Regions from separate parts of the Bacillus tuaregi genome, predicted to be linked through region 1. Evidence: riboswitches for the same ligand, from Rfam matches in the RefSeq annotation. Region 1 holds a riboswitch; the other holds the start of a gene.
What was found. A riboswitch is a leader RNA that binds a small molecule or an ion and turns the genes downstream of it on or off. The one in region 1 is predicted to bind S-adenosylmethionine.
Positions count from the first base shown of each region.

Region 2: another riboswitch for S-adenosylmethionine. It lies ahead of BQ5321_RS08820 (peptide-methionine (S)-S-oxide reductase); the one in region 1 lies ahead of BQ5321_RS14840 (methionine biosynthesis PLP-dependent protein).

Region 1 covers NZ_LT629731.1:2,606,138-2,615,454, reverse strand. Annotated here, with positions in the region: gene BQ5321_RS14840 (methionine biosynthesis PLP-dependent protein) at 1-924, opposite strand, end outside; SAM riboswitch class I at 1,094-1,208, opposite strand; gene BQ5321_RS14835 (hypothetical protein) at 1,456-1,680, shown strand; gene sda (sporulation histidine kinase inhibitor Sda) at 1,761-1,892, opposite strand; gene BQ5321_RS14825 (DUF6501 family protein) at 2,121-2,324, shown strand; gene BQ5321_RS14820 (YhcN/YlaJ family sporulation lipoprotein) at 2,385-3,002, opposite strand; gene yidC (membrane protein insertase YidC) at 3,156-3,941, opposite strand; gene BQ5321_RS14810 (hypothetical protein) at 3,975-4,262, opposite strand; gene BQ5321_RS14805 (nicotinate phosphoribosyltransferase) at 4,515-5,987, shown strand; gene nadE (ammonia-dependent NAD(+) synthetase) at 6,016-6,837, shown strand; gene pflA (pyruvate formate-lyase-activating protein) at 6,878-7,633, opposite strand; gene pflB (formate C-acetyltransferase) at 7,747-9,317, opposite strand, start outside.
Region 2 covers NZ_LT629731.1:1,375,415-1,384,731, forward strand. Annotated here, with positions in the region: gene BQ5321_RS08800 (phosphomevalonate kinase) at 1-423, shown strand, start outside; gene BQ5321_RS08805 (nitric-oxide reductase large subunit) at 498-2,867, shown strand; gene BQ5321_RS08810 (DinB family protein) at 2,895-3,401, shown strand; gene BQ5321_RS08815 (cupin domain-containing protein) at 3,559-3,879, shown strand; SAM riboswitch class I at 4,014-4,129, shown strand; gene BQ5321_RS08820 (peptide-methionine (S)-S-oxide reductase) at 4,221-4,586, shown strand; gene BQ5321_RS08825 (EAL domain-containing protein) at 4,691-7,189, opposite strand; gene BQ5321_RS08830 (ATP-dependent DNA helicase) at 7,462-9,317, shown strand, end outside.

The DNA of each region.
Region 1 (9,317 bases):
AAGGCTTTCTGCAAAACAAATTAAGTTTAATTTTTGTAGAAAAGGGTTTACCCACTTTTCACTTTGGATACGAAATGATAGCATCCCGCCATGACCTGGATATAGAACATCTGTTATGCTATCGTGCTCTTTTAAAAATTCGACAATGGCTTTGGCGTTTTTCTCATGACGTTCCATTCGTAATGCAAGAGTTTTCATCCCGCGCATTAACAGCCATGAATCAAACGGACTTAACACTGCGCCTACAGTATTATGATATTTAGCAATGGCATCACAAAGCTCGATTCCTTTGGCAACAATTAAGCCTGCGAGAACATCATTATGACCGCCTAGATATTTTGTTGCGCTATGAATAACAATATCTGCTCCGAGCGCAATTGGCTGTTGTAGGATAGGTGTATAAAATGTATTATCAACAATCAATAAAATATTGTGTTTTTTGGCAATCCGGGCAGCTTCAGAAATATCCGTTTGTTCCATAAGAGGGTTTGTCGGAGTTTCAATAAAGATCGCTTTTGTTTGAGGTGTGATTTCTTTTTCAATATTATGAACGTCACTAGTGTTGGTATAACGACATCGCAGCCCCCACTTTTTAAAGCCTTCCTCAAGGATGCGATAGGTACCGCCATATAAATCTTTCGAAACAACCCACTCGTCTCCAGCTTGAAACAGTGAAAGAATGGTTAAAATAGCCGCCATTCCGGAGCTACATGCATAGCCGCGGTCCCCGCCCTCTAAATCTGCTATCGCTTCTTCTAAAACTTGTCTCGTAGGATTGGCTGTTCGACTATAATCAAATCCGGTTGACTGACCGATGCCAGCATGACGATAGGCAGTTGAAAAATAAACAGGTGCACTAACGGTACCAGTAGTTTCTTCACTTCTATTGCCAATTTGCGCTAACTTTGTATCTGTTTTATACATGTGATTACACTCCTTATTCTTCAGAAAAGGGGGAATGCTTTATCTTCCCAATCGCCTTTCTATGCTGATTTTTCTTATTAGTGTACTTGGTTTAGAAGGCTGTATGAACCAACATTAAAAAAAGTCTTCTTAAAGAAGAAGACTTTAGTTTAAACATAAACATGACTTCTTCTTATCTTTCAAGTTTATTCGTAAACTTGCTGGATTTAGCACCTTTTCAATGCTTAACATTGAAGGTTGCTGAGGTGTCCCTGGGCCATCCCCTCTACCTCTCTTGATAAGAAAATATGATTAATTTCTTAAACTTTACTACAATAGAATAAAACTTGCAATTCTTTTTTTATAAAAATAGAGATTATTTATATTGTTAAGATAAATAAGAATAATAGAATTAGCTTAGTCATATTATTGATGACTATATTTTTATTATGTAAACTAAATAAGTAAGTCAATTGTTGAAATAAGTTCATAAAATTCGATTAATTTATCGGGAATAGCCTTTATAATAGGAGTTAAAGGAGGAATTAACACATGATAGAACAAAGTACTCATTGTCATCACCGCTATAATAATATCGAAGAAAATCTAGCCTATTCAGAGCAGGATGGAATTGAATTGTCTGTCAGAAAAGGTGTAACGAACAAATGGTTACTCTATCTTCATGTTGACTCTCCACTCGTACCGATGGAATTAAGAGATTCCTCCGCATTGGAAAGCAGAACACAGCTTTATTTCCATTTAGTTGATGAGCTATAAACCGGGTTATACCCGGTTTTTTTAAGCAATAGATAAAAGCAACAAGTAAGAGCAAAGGAGGTATCCTTTGCTCTTACTTGTTAATTTATAATGGGTTTTAAGCCACGTTTTTTTATTTCTCCCTGTAATACTCTAATCCAATCTTTATCATTACCTGACTTCAATGCATCACGATACGAGACAATTAACTGTTCATTACTCATAATTTTCATTGTGCATACCTCCAAGGTAAAGGATAGAATATTCAATATTATTCTATTTTAAAGATTTTATGAAATTTTTCATAGTCCATTTTAAAAAAATTCATAAAATTTTCATGGTAAATGGAAGTGATGCTTAACAAAATGTCCACATAAATAAATCGGGTGCTGATTGTTGCTCTGTGGGGTTGATACTTATATACTAAAGTGTAAATGGTATTAGGAAGGGAGTTTGTTAACATGATTCATTTAGACTGGCACGAACGAAAAACAATAAAAACGGTAAAATGTATACATACGGATGCCAAAAAATATATTGTCAACCGCGTGCTGACACCTGGGAAAAGCTATGAGGTGAAAAATGAAACGGAAGAGTTTTATTTCATTATCGATAATAGTGGTAAAGTAGGTGGCTTTTACAAGGATTATTTCGAACAGGCATAAAAAAGTGACTCATTACTGTTCTCCATAAACAGTAATGAGTCACTTTTTACGTTCGTAGTCCTACTTTTTAGAGGGGAATACCCGGCGGACTAACACGCTGAATTCATCGAAAAGTCCCTCAACCGGTTGTCCATTGCGAATATCTTCTGCATAGGAGGTTGTGCGCTTATAAAAATCGGGGTTAACAGAGATATATACATGCTCAATATTGCGGTTGGAGGATTTGACTAAATCGGAGATTTTTCTTTCAACGTCGTTTGTTAATGTTTTGTCAGCATTAGCTGCTAATTTTGCGGCTACATAAGCATTATGATTCGTAACGATGACGTTTGCTCGATCCACTTCACGCATTTGAGTAATTTTTTCAGCTGCTTGATCAGCAATATCCATTTGATTATTTGTCGCATTTCCATTGTCATTATCCGCCGTATTATTAGCGATATTTCTTGCTGTAATATCGCGATTTTGATTGTTGCCGTTTCCGTTTGTTATCCGCCGATTTTGTTCCTCTCTAATGCTTTGATTCACATTTTGCTTCTTGTCTGAAACGGTTCGTAAATGTGCGGTGTCCTGGTTAGTGTTTGGATTAGGATTCAAGGCAGTACCATTGTCTGTACCGCAAGCACTGAGAATGATGGACGATATAGAAATTGTGGTGAGTAGGGCTTTCCAATGCATGTCAGAACCTCCTTGAGTATTTATTCTATTTTAGTTTGACAGGAACAATCGTTACTATTCGTGAAAGGGAATGGGAATAATTGCTGTTGGATGAGGAAGAAGATGCGTTATACGTAAAAAAACATCCGCCTTTTTAGGAGACGGATGTTATTACTAAGCTTTTTCAACATTTGCTGTATTGATTTTTTTCGGAGTCTGATACAGTTTACGACCGAGATAGGTTTGAAAGATCAAAAAGACTCCACCGATGACCCAATATAGTGGTAGGGCAGCAGGTGCATTCAGGGATACCATAACAATCATAACCGGCGATAAAAGTCCCATATATTTCATTTGTTGCTGTTGGGCTTCAGGCATGGTGGATTGAGAAACCTTAAATTGTAAATAATATACGATACCTGCCATGAGAGTTACTCCAATATCCGGCTGGCCAAGACTGAACCATAAAAATGAATGGGTGGCGATTTCATGAGAATCACGGATTGCATAATAGAAAGCCATTAAGATAGGCATTTGGATAAGTAATGGTAAGCAGCCCATATTTAGCGGATTTACACCATGCTTTTGATACAAACCCATCATTTCTTTTTGCAACAGCTGCTGGTCTTTAGGATCCTTTGTTTCTTTAATTTTTTTCTGGATGATATCCATTTCAGGCTTTAATAAATCCATTTTTTCTTTCATATTTGCCTGTGTTTTATATTGCTTTAACATCAAGGGTAAAAGAATGATCCGAACAAGCAGTGTGACTGCGATAATACTTAATCCATAATTATCATGAAAAAGATTGGAAGTCCAAAGGATTAATTGTGTAAAAGGTTCAACAAAATAGTGGTGAAAAAAACCAGTATTCTGCCCATTGCTAGCAGAGCATCCAGTTAATAGGACGGTCAGCCAAATTCCAGATAATAATAAAGTGAACTTTTTAATGGTATTCATCGTTTCTATTTCCTCCCATTTAGATAAATATCTTTACTTGGAATAGGAAATAGGGCTGTCAGGATCTTCACTAAGATTCTTTTTTCTTCTAATATATCTTAAAATCCACATCAGTTGGTTGTTTAGATGGTACGGCTTTTTAATGAATAGTAAAAGCTGCTTCCCTTGAAGGTGGACATCTGATGATGTGTAGATGGAGTCGGTCATTTTAACATCAATACTATGGATCCACAGCCATTTTACGGAAAGTCCAAAAAGGATACTAACATACAGTGAATAATCAACCTGTAGATTGGTGGTATCCAGAAAAAATTCAAACAAATAATTCACCTCAACTATTGCATGTGCATGGTGAAAGTATAATGGATTTTGGGTTATTAAGCAATGGAACAAAAAGGGCTTTACTGTTAGAGGAGAGTATTGAAAAAAATCTGTTAATTAGACAATAGCTAATTAAAGTTTATAATATTAATAGACAAATTTGTGGTTATCGTGGGAAAGCTTAGAGATAGATAAATTAGTTCTCACTATTAGTAAGGATTAACAGGTAAGTGAATATTGGGAGGTTTGGTCATGGCGAAATTTTTGGACGACAGTTTAACATTACATACAGATTTGTATCAAATAAATATGATAGAAACCTATTGGGAGGATGGCGTTCATAATCGTAGAGCCGTGTTTGAAGTTTTTTTTCGTAAGTTACCATTTGGTAATGGCTTTGCGGTCTTTGCTGGTCTTGAAAAGGTAATTGATTACTTAAAAAATCTGCGATTTACAGAAGAAGATATAGCTTATTTAAGGGATGAATTACGATTTCAGGAAGACTTTCTAGATTATTTAAAAGACCTTCGTTTTACGGGCTCTGTTCGTGCAATGGCAGAAGGAGAAATTGTCTTTGCAAATGAACCTCTTATTCGAATTGAATCAACTCTTGCCGAAGCTCAATTAGTTGAAACAGCCATTTTGAATATTGTGAATTACCAAACATTAATTGCCACAAAGGCCTCCAGAATCAAATATATTATTGGCGATGAAACAGCCATGGAATTTGGTACAAGACGGGCTCAGGAAATGGATGCAGCGATTTGGGGAACACGAGCAGCATATATAGGTGGTTTTAGTTCGACCTCCAATGTAAGGGCAGGAAAATTATTTGGAATTCCTGTTTCAGGCACGCATGCGCATTCACTCATTCAAGCCTATATTGATGAGTACACTGCCTTTCATAAGTATGCTCGCCGCCATAAGGATTGTGTTTTTTTAGTTGATACATATGATACGTTGAAGTCTGGTGTGCCGAATGCAATCCGCGTCGCGAAGGAATTGAGAGACGAGATTAATTTTGTCGGCATTCGTTTGGATAGTGGTGATCTTGCCTATTTATCTAAAGAAGCAAGAAAAATGCTTGATGAGGCAGGCTTTACAAAAACGAAGATTGTTGCTTCAAATGATCTTGATGAATACACGATTATGAATTTGAAATCCCAGGGAGCAAGAATTGATGTATGGGGCATTGGCACCAAGCTGATTACCGGCTATGATGAACCGGCATTAGGAGCTGTATATAAAATGGTCTCGATTGAAGATGACGCTGGAAAAATGGTTGATACAATCAAAATCAGTGGAAATCCGGAAAAGGTTTCAACACCTGGTTTAAAAAGAGTGTACAGAGTCATTAATTTAGCCAATCAAAAATCGGAAGGTGATTATATTGCCTTAGATGATGAACGGCCAAATGAAGAAAGAAGTTTAAATATGTTCCATCCAGTCCATACCTATATCAGGAAGGATGTGACCAATTTTGTGGCAAAAGATCTTCACCATGATATTCTTACAAATGGTGAATTAGTCTATCAGCTTCCGTCGCTTGAACAAGTTCAAAAGTATTGTCAGCAAAATTTAAATTATCTTTGGGATGAGTATAAACGGTCATTAAACCCTGAGGAATATCCAGTTGATTTAAGTCCAAAATGTTGGGAGAATAAGCTCAACCATATCGAAACCGTTAACCAGAGAGTTAGCGAGGAATTGGCAAGTCTTGTATAAACACTTATTTAGAATGGGAGGAATTATCATGAATATGCAAAATCGAATTAGGAACGAGTTACATATTCAATCTGTAATTAATCCAAAGGTGGAGCTTCAAAAGCGAATTCAATTCTTAAAAGAGTATCTATTACAGACAAAATCGAGCGGATATGTCCTTGGAATAAGCGGCGGTCAAGACTCAACCCTAGCGGGGAGACTTGCCCAATTAGCCGTTGAAGAGCTTAGGTCAGAGGGACATGAGGTGAAATTTGTTGCTGTCAGGCTTCCATACGGAGTTCAAAAGGATGAAGCAGATGCAAAGGCTGCATTAGCCTTTATTAAAGCAGATGTTGTATATACCTTTAACATAGAAGCGGCAGTGGATGCCGTAAAAGTGGAGTATGATATGAAAGTAAATGGGGAGCCATTAAGGGATTATCATAAGGGGAATGTTAAAGCAAGAATGAGAATGATAGCTCAATATGCGATTGGCGGACAAGAGAACCTCCTTGTTATCGGTACAGACCATGCTGCCGAAGCTGTAACGGGCTTTTATACAAAATATGGTGATGGGGGAGCAGATATAGTTCCGCTAGCAGGGCTGACGAAAAGACAGGGAAGAGAACTATTAAAGGAATTGGGTGCAGCGGAAAGTCTGTACTTAAAGGTTCCAACTGCCGATTTATTAGACGATGTGCCAGGTCAGGCTGATGAAACAGAGCTGGGGATCTCCTATGAGGAATTAGATGATTATTTAGAGGGTAAAAACGTTTCTCCAGTAAGTGCGGAAAAAATAGAAAAGAGATATTTAGCTACACTGCATAAAAGAGAAATGCCGGCTACCATGTTTGATGACTGGTGGAAATAGTTAATAACAATAAGATGTTAAAAAAGTGCTGTCCTGTTATTCAGGATAGCACTTTTTTACGAAACGTAAGTGTTTTGGTGAGAACTTTATATGCAGTTTGTACCTTCTCATCACTAGGCGGCTCAATGTTATTTAAAGGGTAGTCCATTCCAAGTGCCTCCCATTTATATACACCAAGCTTATGATACGGAAGGACCTCCAATTTCTCCACATTCTCAAGTGTACCGATAAAATGACCAAGTTCTTCTAAGTCTTTTTCGTCATCTGTCACGGAAGGCACAAGAACGTGACGAATCCAGACGGGAATCTGGCGCTCAGATAAAGATTTTGCAAATTGGATAATATGGTCATTAGCCATTCCAGTTAATTGAATATGCTTCTTTCGATTAATATGCTTTAAGTCAACTAAAATTAAATCTGTATAGTTCAACAATTCGTTGAGTTGCTCTTGAAACAGTGGAGCTGTTGAATAGCAGCCGCCGGATGAATCAATGGTTGTATGGATCCCTATTTTTTTGCATTCCTTAAATAATTCAATAAGAAAGGGGATTTGTAACAACGGTTCACCGCCGCTGACCGTAATACCGCCACCTGAAGATTCAATAAAAGGGAGGTACGAAGTTAAATCCTCCATGATATCAGCAACAGACATTTGTTTCCCAGTTCCTATTTCCCAAGTATCTGCATTGTGACAATACTGACAGCGGAGGAGACAGCCTTGTGTAAAAACAACATAGCGGATGCCTGGTCCATCTACAGTACCAAATGTCTCAATGGAATGAATATTTCCCAGCATATTGATTCGCTCCTATCCATTTATTTTATGTGATATCGCATAGTAGTAAGTTGTCTGTATGAAAGAGTCAAAGAGAAGGGAAGAGACCCTTCTCTTTATCTCTTACTTATTTATTATACAAGAACAGGTTCTTTTTTTTCTGCAGCAGACATACTCTCATGGAACGTACGGTTAATAACGTCAATTTGTTGCTCGCGAGTCAGCTTAATAAAGTTAACCGCATAACCAGAAACACGAATCGTTAATTGCGGATATAATTCTGGATGTTCTACAGCATCTAATAATGTGTCGCGATTTAATACGTTCACATTGATATGATGACCGCGCTTTGACACATATCCATCAAGCATTGCCACAAGATTATTTACTTGTGATTGATCCTCACGTCCAAGCGCTTTTGGAGTGATGGTAAAGGTATTAGAAATACCATCTAATGATGCATCGTAAGGTAATTTGGCTACAGAAGTCAGCGATGCAAGCGCTCCTTTTGTGTCGCGGCCATGCATTGGATTAGCACCTGGTGCAAATGGTTTACCTGCTTCACGGCCATCTGGTGTTGCGCCTGTTTTCTTACCATATACAACGTTAGATGTAATCGTTAATACTGATTGAGTTGGAACAGCACCACGATAAGTTTTATGTTTTCTAATTCGGTTCATAATTCCGTTAACAAGGTCTACAGCAATTTGATCGACACGATCATCATTGTTACCATATTTAGGGTAGTCACCTTCAATTTCGTAATCAACGACAAGACCGTTTTCGTCACGGATTGTTTTTACTTTTGCATATTTAATAGCACTAAGTGAGTCAGCTGCAACAGATAATCCAGCGATACCGCAAGCCATCGTGCGGAGAATTTCACGATCATGAAGAGCCATTTCAATTCTTTCATAGCTGTATTTATCATGCATATAATGGATCACATTTAATGTGTTCACATATAGTCCGCATAACCAGTCAAGCATTTTGTCATAGTTTTTAACAACTTCTTCGTAATTTAAATACTCAGAAGTAATTGGTTGGTATGATGGGCCAACTTGTGTCTTTTTCTTTTCATCAACACCGCCATTAATTGCATATAATAATGCTTTGGCAATATTTACACGAGCTCCGAAGAATTGCATTTGCTTACCAATTCTCATGGCAGATACGCAGCAGGCAATGCCGTAATCATCGCCCCATAATTCTCTCATCATATCATCATTTTCATATTGAATAGCACTTGATTTGATAGACATTTTTGCAGCATATGCCTTGAATGCTTCAGGTAATTTTGTTGACCAAAGAATGGTTAAGTTTGGTTCTGGAGCCGGTCCTAGGTTATCTAAAGTGTGTAAGAAACGGAAAGAGTTCTTTGTCACTAAAGGACGGCCGTCAAGAGCCATACCTGCGATAGATTCTGTTACCCATGTTGGGTCGCCGCTATATAATTCGTTATATTCAGGTGTTCTTGCGAATTTTACAAGACGAAGCTTCATAACAAAATGGTCAACTAATTCTTGTGCTTCTTGTTCTGTTAAAGTCCCATTCTGTAAATCTCTTTCAATATAAATATCTAAGAAAGTAGAAGTACGACCAAGACTCATAGCAGCACCATTTTGTTCCTTAATTGCAGCTAAATAGCCAAAGTATAGCCATTGAATTGCTTCCTTCGCATTTTTCGCTGGTTGAGAAATATCAA
Region 2 (9,317 bases), 1.2 Mb from region 1:
GCAAGAACAGGTCCTATGGTGCAGAAAATTCAGAGATTCCGCCTAACCGAGCCGCATCAATATCATTCTTTTTTGCAGGAAAGCTCTAGAGCGGTTACCCAATTCGTAAAAGGCATTGAAACGTGTAACTTTGATCGAGCGATGGTTGGTATTTCACAAAACCGGCAAGCTTTAAGACGGCTAGGAGCGTTTACAAATGTGCTGATTGAAACCCCTAAATTAACGAGATTATGTGAGATTGGTGAGAAATTTGGGAGTGCTAAACCTTCAGGTGCGGGCGGCGGAGATTGTGGAATCGCTTTAATTCAAAAACAACAGAAATCATTATTACATGAAGCCTGGAGAAAAGAAGGGATTATACCATTACATGTATCTTGTTCCCAAAAAGGATTTGTCGTAATGGAAATGATTCGTAGGTCATAATCGTCGACATAAAAGGCTAGAATTTAAGCTCCGAATTTTGAAAATGAATTTACGATGAGAGAGGATTGTTGAAAATGAGTTTACCCTCATCTGCTCATAGCATGAATAATAGACCAAAGAAAGCAGCCAATAGTTTTTTAAAATCAGTATTGGTTGGTACTTTATTACTGGTATTTACGGTTTTATTAGTTGGAGGATATTGGATATTTAAAGACCAAGCACCAAGACCTCTTGTCACAACCACTGATGGTGAAGTATTGATGACAAAAGAGAGCATAATGGGAGGACAAGCCGTATTTCAAAAGTACGGACTAATGGACTATGGAAGTGTACTGGGAAATGGATCGTACATGGGTCCAGACTATACAGCGGAAGCGTTGAAAATCTATACCGAGGGAATGCAGGATTTTTATGCAGCTGACGTGGAAGGGGTCATTTTTGACGAACTGACGATAAAAGAACAAGAACAGATTCGGGAAAAAGTGAAGGCGGAGATGAGGGAAAATCGTTATCTTGAAGAGACGGATACCCTTATTTTAACGGAAGCACAGGTCTATGGTCTTGAACAGGTTCGGGAATTTTATCAAAAAGTATTTACTGAAGGTGATGGCTGGGGATTACAGGAAAACCTAATTAAAGAAGAACATATGCCGAAAGAGGGACGCTCCTGGGTACATGAAGGAGATCAAATCACGCAAATTGCTGACTTCTTCTTTTGGACAGCGTGGCTCTCAAGTACCAACCGCCTGAACGATACGATTTCGTATACGAATAACTGGCCTTATTACGAGGATGCCGGAAATGTCATGAGCTATTCAGCTATTTTATGGAGCGGTGGAAGTATTACGATTTTATCTCTTATTCTAGCCCTTATTCTTTTCCTATTCTTTAGGTATCAGTTAGAAATGAAAGAAGCTTTTTCACCAGGCAATTTTCCAAGAATTCATCTGGAGAAAATTCCAGTTACCTCTTCACAGGTTAAAGCAGGTAAGTATTTTGTTGTTGTGTCTATTCTTTTCTTCATTCAGGTTATGTTTGGTGCTTTATTGGCTCACTATTACACAGAGCCTGATTCTTTCTTCGGCATCAAGTGGATTGTCGAGCTATTACCGTTTAGTTTTTCAAAAGGGGCACATCTACAATTAGCTATTTTCTGGATTGCTACCGCCTGGTTAGGATTAGGAATTTATGTAGCCCCACTTGTTGGCGGGTATGAGCCGAAGCATCAGGGTAAGTTAGTTAATATTCTATTTTGGGCCCTTGTCGTATTAGTCTTTGGCAGCTTAGCTGGTGAATGGTTAGGGGTTAATGGCTATCTTGGCAATGCTTGGTTCATGTTTGGTCATCAAGGATGGGAATATTTGGAGTTAGGCCGATTCTGGCAATATCTATTAGCCGCCGGAATGATGATTTGGTTGTTTATCGTCTTTAGGGGGATTAGGAGTGCCTTAAAGCGGGAAACGGATCGAGGTGGTCTTGTCCATCTCTTATTCTATGCATCCATTGGTGTACCGTTATTCTATGTTTTTGCTTTCCTAATTCAGCCGGATACAAGCTACACAATGGCCGATTACTGGCGTTGGTGGATTGTTCATTTATGGGTAGAAGGTATATTTGAAGTCTTTGCCGTTGTCGTGATTGGTTTCCTATTAGTTCGCATGAAACTGGTAACGAAAAAATCAACGATTCGACAACTATACTTCCAAATTACGATTTTACTAGGAAGCGGAGTTCTTGGAATTGGTCATCACTATTATTATAACGGCTCATCAGAAGTCTGGATTGCCATTGGCTCGGTCTTCTCTGCTCTAGAAATTATCCCGTTAACTTTATTGATTTTAGAAGCGTATTCACAATATAAAATGCTTCGAGATGGAGGGATTGATTTCCCTTATAAATCGACCTTCTGGTTCTTAATATCAACCGCACTTTGGAATTTAGTCGGTGCTGGTGTACTAGGATTCTTAATCAATCTGCCAGTTGTGAACTATTTTGAACATGGTCAGCAATTAACACCGGCACATGCCCACGGGGCGATGATGGGGGTATATGGAATGTTTGCGATTGCGCTGCTTCTTTACTCCTTAAGAAATATCGTTAAGCCAAAGGCGTGGAGCGACAAATTCCTCAAATTCATCTGCTGGATGTTGAATATTGGATTAGCAGGAATGGTCTTTATTACTTTATTACCGATTGGGTTCATACAACTGAAGCTGGCTTACGATCAAGGCTATTGGGCATCCCGTGACCCAGAAACGTATTTTGGCATAGAAGCCGTTCAGAATTTGCTTTTAGTCAGATCAGTCCCGGATACCATTTTCTTAATTGGTGTCATTGGGCTTGTCATCTTCTGTATTAAAGCACTGTTTAATCTAAGGAAGCCTACACACGGGGAGAATGAACTTCTACCGGTGCAGGACTTAGCAGCAGATGAAGAAGAATGATAGTAGTAGGATTCGTTCAAATATGAAGTGATAAAAAGGCTAATAAAAAATTTTAGAGAAACACGCTTGAAACTGATAGCACTGATTAGTGATTTAATGGATGAGCAGCTGAATGTTACATTAAGTTCGGAATGGTGGTGGATTGCTCAAATACTCTATCATTTGTATTCAACGGAGAAGGAAATAGCCCAATTTGTCTTACAGTCTCTGAAAACAATTAGTAAAAAGGTAGAGGAGAGGGACGTATCTTTCATTGAAGCTTGTAATGTAATAGCTAAAGCTGCCGAAGTGCCGCCTGAGGCATTCTTCAGTAAAAAGGAAATCACTCAGTTATTAGAAGCATCGAGGTTTCAATATACACAAGCTATTTTTAATGAAACACATAAAAGATCTTTAACAGAAAAGTCAGTTGAGCATCCAGGCTTTGGAGAGATTAGTTTAAAGAATATGCTAGATGTGATTTGGTTACACGAAGAACAGCATCTTCAGCAACTGAAAGAAATAAAGCAGCAATTAGTTAAGTGCCCTAATTAGTTAGCAATCTATTATCCATCTAATCTCCGTTACTTGAAATGGCCTATGGTACTCCCTATAAAAAAATCCGTTATTTATTGATGCCATGGCAACAGCTGTCTTGAATAGGAGCGATTAACTTAATCAATCCTTATAGAATATTACAGGGGTGAACTATATGGAGAAACAATCGATTCCTTCTTATCAACTATTTAATGAAGGTCATTTTTCAAAAAATATAATATTTAAAAGTAACCATAGCCAGGTATTTCTGTTAAATTTACTGCCGGGTCAAGAGATGCCTTCTCATTATCACATCGGTGCTGAATTATACTTACATGTCCTTCAAGGCAGCGGAACATTTAGTATCGATGGACATGAGCTTATCGTAAGTCAAAATGAGGTGATACATTGTGATGGAACCCAGAGATTAGGCTTTGCTAATACAGGAAATGAAAATGTATCTATCTTTGTAACGCTTAGTAAAATGAATCGCTAAAAATGGATGGATGAAAGAGTGAAAAGAGATTCGGATATATGCATGATTCTGTTAATTTTTTACTTGAAAATGAGCTAAGGACATGTTAACATCATTAACAATATAATAATTCAAAAAAATAAAATAGCGATAACTTCTTATCCAGAGCGGTGGAGGGACAGGCCCTATGAAACCCGGCAACCATTAAGGCGAATTCTTGCCTTGAACGGTGCTAATTCCTGCAAAGGCAGCAGCCTTTGAAAGATGAGAGGAATGTGTGTTAAACATACGAACCTCTCTTTTAAGCAAAGAGAGGTTTTTTGGATGTTAAGAAGCTATCGCTCGAAAAGGAGCGAACGAAAATGGAAAAAGCAGTATTTGGTGCAAGCGGGTTCTTTAGTCAACAAGCATTTCAGACAGCCTTACGAGGGGTTGAAAAGGTTTCAATCAATCACCCGAGCGGGACAAACTTAGACATAGTGGAAATATGGTTTAATCCATGGAAGGTATCCTACAAAGAGCTATTGGATTTATTTTTCGATCTACATGACCCTACGGCAAAAGAGGGACAGCCTGATGATAATCAATCATTGATTTTCTTCGCTGATCATCATCAGCTTGCATTGGCTAAACAAAAGAAATGTGAGCTGAAGCCGTTTTTTAAAGATCGTATTATTACACAAATTACTCCGTTTTGTGAACACACTCAATTCCATGCAGAGGCATAAAATAACAATTGTACGAAACCACAGAAAAAAACATCAGCTGAGAAATAGGAATTATTCATAATAAAACGGTGTGAAATTCAAGTTTCACACCGTTTTCGTTCGAATTAAAGAGTATTCACCTTTTGAATCAGCTGATCCCATTGTTGAAGGAAGTCCTCTGGTGTTAAGGGAGGACTGTAGAGATATCCCTGTATGTGCGTACACTGTTTCATTTGTAAAATATTCTTTTGTACCTGTGTTTCGACCCCTTCGGCAATGACCTCAAGCTGTAAATGCTGGGCCATCGAAATAATGGTTGAGACTATCGTATGATCCTGTTCATTCTCTGTGAGATCATGGATAAAGGATCGGTCAATTTTCAGACGGTCGATGGGGAGATGCTTTAAGTAATGCAACGAAGAATAACCTGTCCCAAAATCATCAATGGCAATTTTACAGCCTAAATTTTTTAGCTCCTGCATCGTTTTGGAGGCGTGCTCCATATTCATCATCATGCTTTCCGTAATTTCAAGCTCTAAAGCCTCTGGTGGTAATTCCGTTTCAAGCAGAATCCCCTTCACCGTATCGTTCAGGTCCTGTGAATAAAATTGACGTGAGGACAGGTTCACAGCGATGCTTAAGGAGGAGTACCCGAGATTATGCCACTCCTTTAATTGTCTACACGATGTTCGAAGCACCCATTCACCGATGGGAATAATCAGTCCGGTATTTTCTGCCATCGGGATAAATTGGTCAGGTGAAATGGGACCATAGCTTGGATGATCCCAGCGAAGCAATGCTTCCAACCCTTGTATCTTACCAGAAACAATATCTATCTGCGGCTGATAGACGAGACGAAGCTCTTGATTATGCAAGGCATAATACAAATCGTTCTCCAAAACAAGTCGGTCAAGTGCTTTACCATCCATACATGACTTATACATTTTAAACGGAACCTGTTGTTGAGCTGCTTCTGTGAGCGCCATGTTGGCGTGCTTCAAAAGCTCGTCGTTGTCATCCCCATGCTGTGGATACAGTGCACCGCCTATCGTTACGGAAACGTTGAGAAGGAGATGCTTGACCTGCATCGGCTCGTTTATTCTAGCTTGAATCTGACTGCAGGCTGCAGCCAAATCCTTCTCATCTAAAGCAGGGTATAGGAGGGCAAATTCATCACCCGTGAGCCGACCAACAAATACATGTCCTGGAACGTGTTCTTTCAGCCTGTTCGCAACATTTTGGAGAATTAAATCACCAAAGGCATGTCCAAGCGCTTCATTAATTTGCTTGAATCGATTGATATCAATCATTAAGATAGCGAAGGATGGATGCTTGAGCATGACCTGTGCGAGTTTTTCTTTTACATAACGAAGATTTGGCAGCTGGGTTAATTCATCGTGGTATGCCATGTGTTCAATTCTTTCTTTGTCCTCTTTCTGTTTAGAAATATCACGGAATACAATAATCGACCCTGCCACTTTGCCATTTTCAAAGATGGGGCTTGCAACATACGAGACAGGAAATAAACGGCCGTTTTTTCTCAAGAACCAATCCTCTGAAATTCTATATACCTCTCCATTTTGCAGGGGTTTGGTTACAGGACATTCTTCATTCGGAAAGGTGGACCCATCTTTCCGGCGATGAATTAAATCATGAAGGTTTTGATTGCGACAATCTTCCTCTGTCCAGCCAAGCAGCTGCTCGGCCTCTGGATTCATATAGGTCATCAGCCCATTTGTATCCATAACAATCATCCCTTCTCCCATATAAGTGGTTACAGACTGGAGAAAGGCTTCGTTTTGGCGGATTTGATCCTCTGCTTTTTTTTGATTTTCTTTCATTATATTGAAATTTGAAACCAGTTCACCTATTTCATCCTTGCTTGTGGCTTCAATCACATCTTCGGTATAGTCTCCGCGGGCAATGAGCTTTGCCTGATCGGCTACTTGTACAATAGGCTTTGTCAATCTTTTGGAAAACCATAGAATGACAATCACACCAGCAAATAGCGAGATCGCTAGGGTTATTAACAGAATATAAAGAACACGGTCCGCTCCTGCGTTAAAGTCGGGTAAATAGGCTCCAGCACAGACAATCCAATTCCAATGAGGCTCTTTTTCCGCATAAGTAATTTTGGGAACAATCTCATTAGGGTTATTGGGTAAAGGCCATTCATAGGTGGTAAAGCCTCCGCCATTGTTAGCAGCCTTCACAATCTCTCTTGTAGAATAAACACCGTCTGTTGTCTTTACATCCCAGACATTCTTCCCTTCGTAATCAGGGTGTGCGAGTTCAACACCAGTGGAATCTATTATAAAAATAAAGCTTTGCTCTCCCAAGTTCAGGCGTGTATTAATGGGACGCTTTCCGTTTGCAGCCTTATTACCTAATAGGGAAACCTTTACTTGTTCCTGTGCCTCTTCGATTGAAATCCTGCCTGCTTTTACCTGCTTATCCAACGCGCCAATCATTTCGATGGTTAATCGTACATTTGTCTTAAGCGATTGTGCACCTAGGTCATTTAAACTATCTGTGGAGGAATGATAGCCAATAAGTCCAATTAATAGACTTGGTACCGCAAGAAATAGCAGGGACATCACGATTAGTTTTAAGCGTATGGACATGGTCAAATAACCCCTTAATCTATGGTTCATAGTTACTTAAATGAAGCTCTTCCTAAATAGTACAATAGATGGATGAACAATGAAAGTAATTATCAGTTGGAAGAAAATTGTGATAATAGTAATTGCTTCTATACTTAGCAAATGCTTAGCTCTTCATCGCCCTATAGGAGAGGAAAGGGAGGTGGCAACAATGTGTCTATTCCCTTGTCATATTCCATGATATACTAAAAAAACAAACATATATTCTTATTATGCAGTAAGCTGGTGATAGCATGTCAATTGACGTTCATATAGCTGTTCGAACACTTGTGGAGTATGTGTTCAATGGAGGCAGCATTGATTCTCGTTTTCTATCTCAATCTACGTTAGTGGAAGGGACAAGAATCCATCAAAAAATACAAAAAACTTATCAGGATACAGATCAGAAGGAAGTCTATTTGCGGACAGAAATTCCATATGAACAGCTTACATTTGTTATTGATGGCCGATGCGACGGTCTTTTGTTTGATGATAATGAAGTCATAATAGACGAAATCAAGTCCTTTTCTCAGCCGTTAGAATCATTTACAGAGGAAGGCTATCCTGTTCACTGGGCCCAGGCAAAAATGTATGCTTATATGTATGCAAGAGACCATGAACTGGCAGAGATAAACGTTCAATTAACCTATGTTCAGGTGGAATCCGAAGCGAAAAAAGTTCTTAAACGGAGCTTTACTTTTTCAGAATTAGAGAGCTTTGCAGCCGAAATGGTGGAAGGGTATGCACCCTATGCGATACAGATGCAGAATCATCGCCAAAGCCGAAACGAAAGCATTCAAAAGCTGACATTTCCATTTAATAATTATCGAACAGGTCAGCGGAAATTAGCAGGGGCTGCCTATAAAACCATTGTCGAGGAGAAAAGTCTGTTTGCGATGGCGCCTACAGGAATCGGCAAGACCATCTCTACGCTTTTTCCAACTGTAAAGGCAATGGGAGAGGGGCATCTCAATCGACTATTTTATCTCACAGCCAAAACAATCACGCGGACAACCGCAGAGGAAGCCTTCACAAGAATGCGGGCAGATGGTCTTGATTTTCATTCCATTACTATTACGGCTAAGGACAAGATTTGTTTTAAAGAAGAAACAATCTGCCAAAAGGATTATTGTGAGTATGCGAATGGTTACTATGACCGAATTAATGAAGCGATTCTTGATATTTTAGCGAATGAAGACGGAATAACCCGTGATGTTCTGGAGGTTTATGCGCACAAGCATAAGGTTTGCCCGTTTGAGTTCTCGATTGATCTGGCCTATGAGGTAGATGCGATCATCTGTGATTACAATTATATATTCGACCCACGGGTATCGCTAAAACGGCTGATAGAGGATCAAAAGAAGTCTACGGCACTCCTAGTGGATGAGGCGCATAACCTGGTTGACCGAGGACGGGAGATGTTTTCTGCTTCATTAAATAAAAGGACCTTTCTTCAGTTAAAAAAGGAATACAAGGGTACGCCTGTATATCAGTCTGCTTCTGACGTGAACGCCTGGTTTATCCAATTAAGGAAAGAAAGGACAGAACCTACCTCTCTATTAGAAGAACTGGACAGTGATTTGCTGCAGCTGCTTATGGAATTTGTCGAAGCGGCAGCAGATGTTTTGAAAAAGAATAGCTCCCAGATACTCTTAGATGCGTATTTTGAAGTGAAAAACTTTCTTAAGATCGTCGAGCTTCTGGATGATCTTTATGTCATTTACTGTGAGATCGTGAAGTATGATGCTTATCTCAAGCTCTTTTGTATCAACCCTGCGAATTCGCTTCAGAAAATGGGGAAAGGATATCGCAGCAAGGTGTTTTTCTCCGCAACGCTTTCACCGCTCCCGTATTATCAGGATATTCTAGGCGGGAAAGAGGAGGATTATCATCTTATGCTGCCGTCGCCATTCTCAAGGGAGCAGATGGATGTTTTTATTAAACCCTTATCGACCCGTTATCGGGATCGAGAGCATACAAAGGAAGAAATTGTGGCAAACCTATTGTCTTTGCTTCAAAATCGTCCGGGGAATTATTTAGTGTTTTTTCCATCCTATCAGTATTTGCTGAACGTATATGAACAGTTTAAACAAATGGATACAGAGACAGC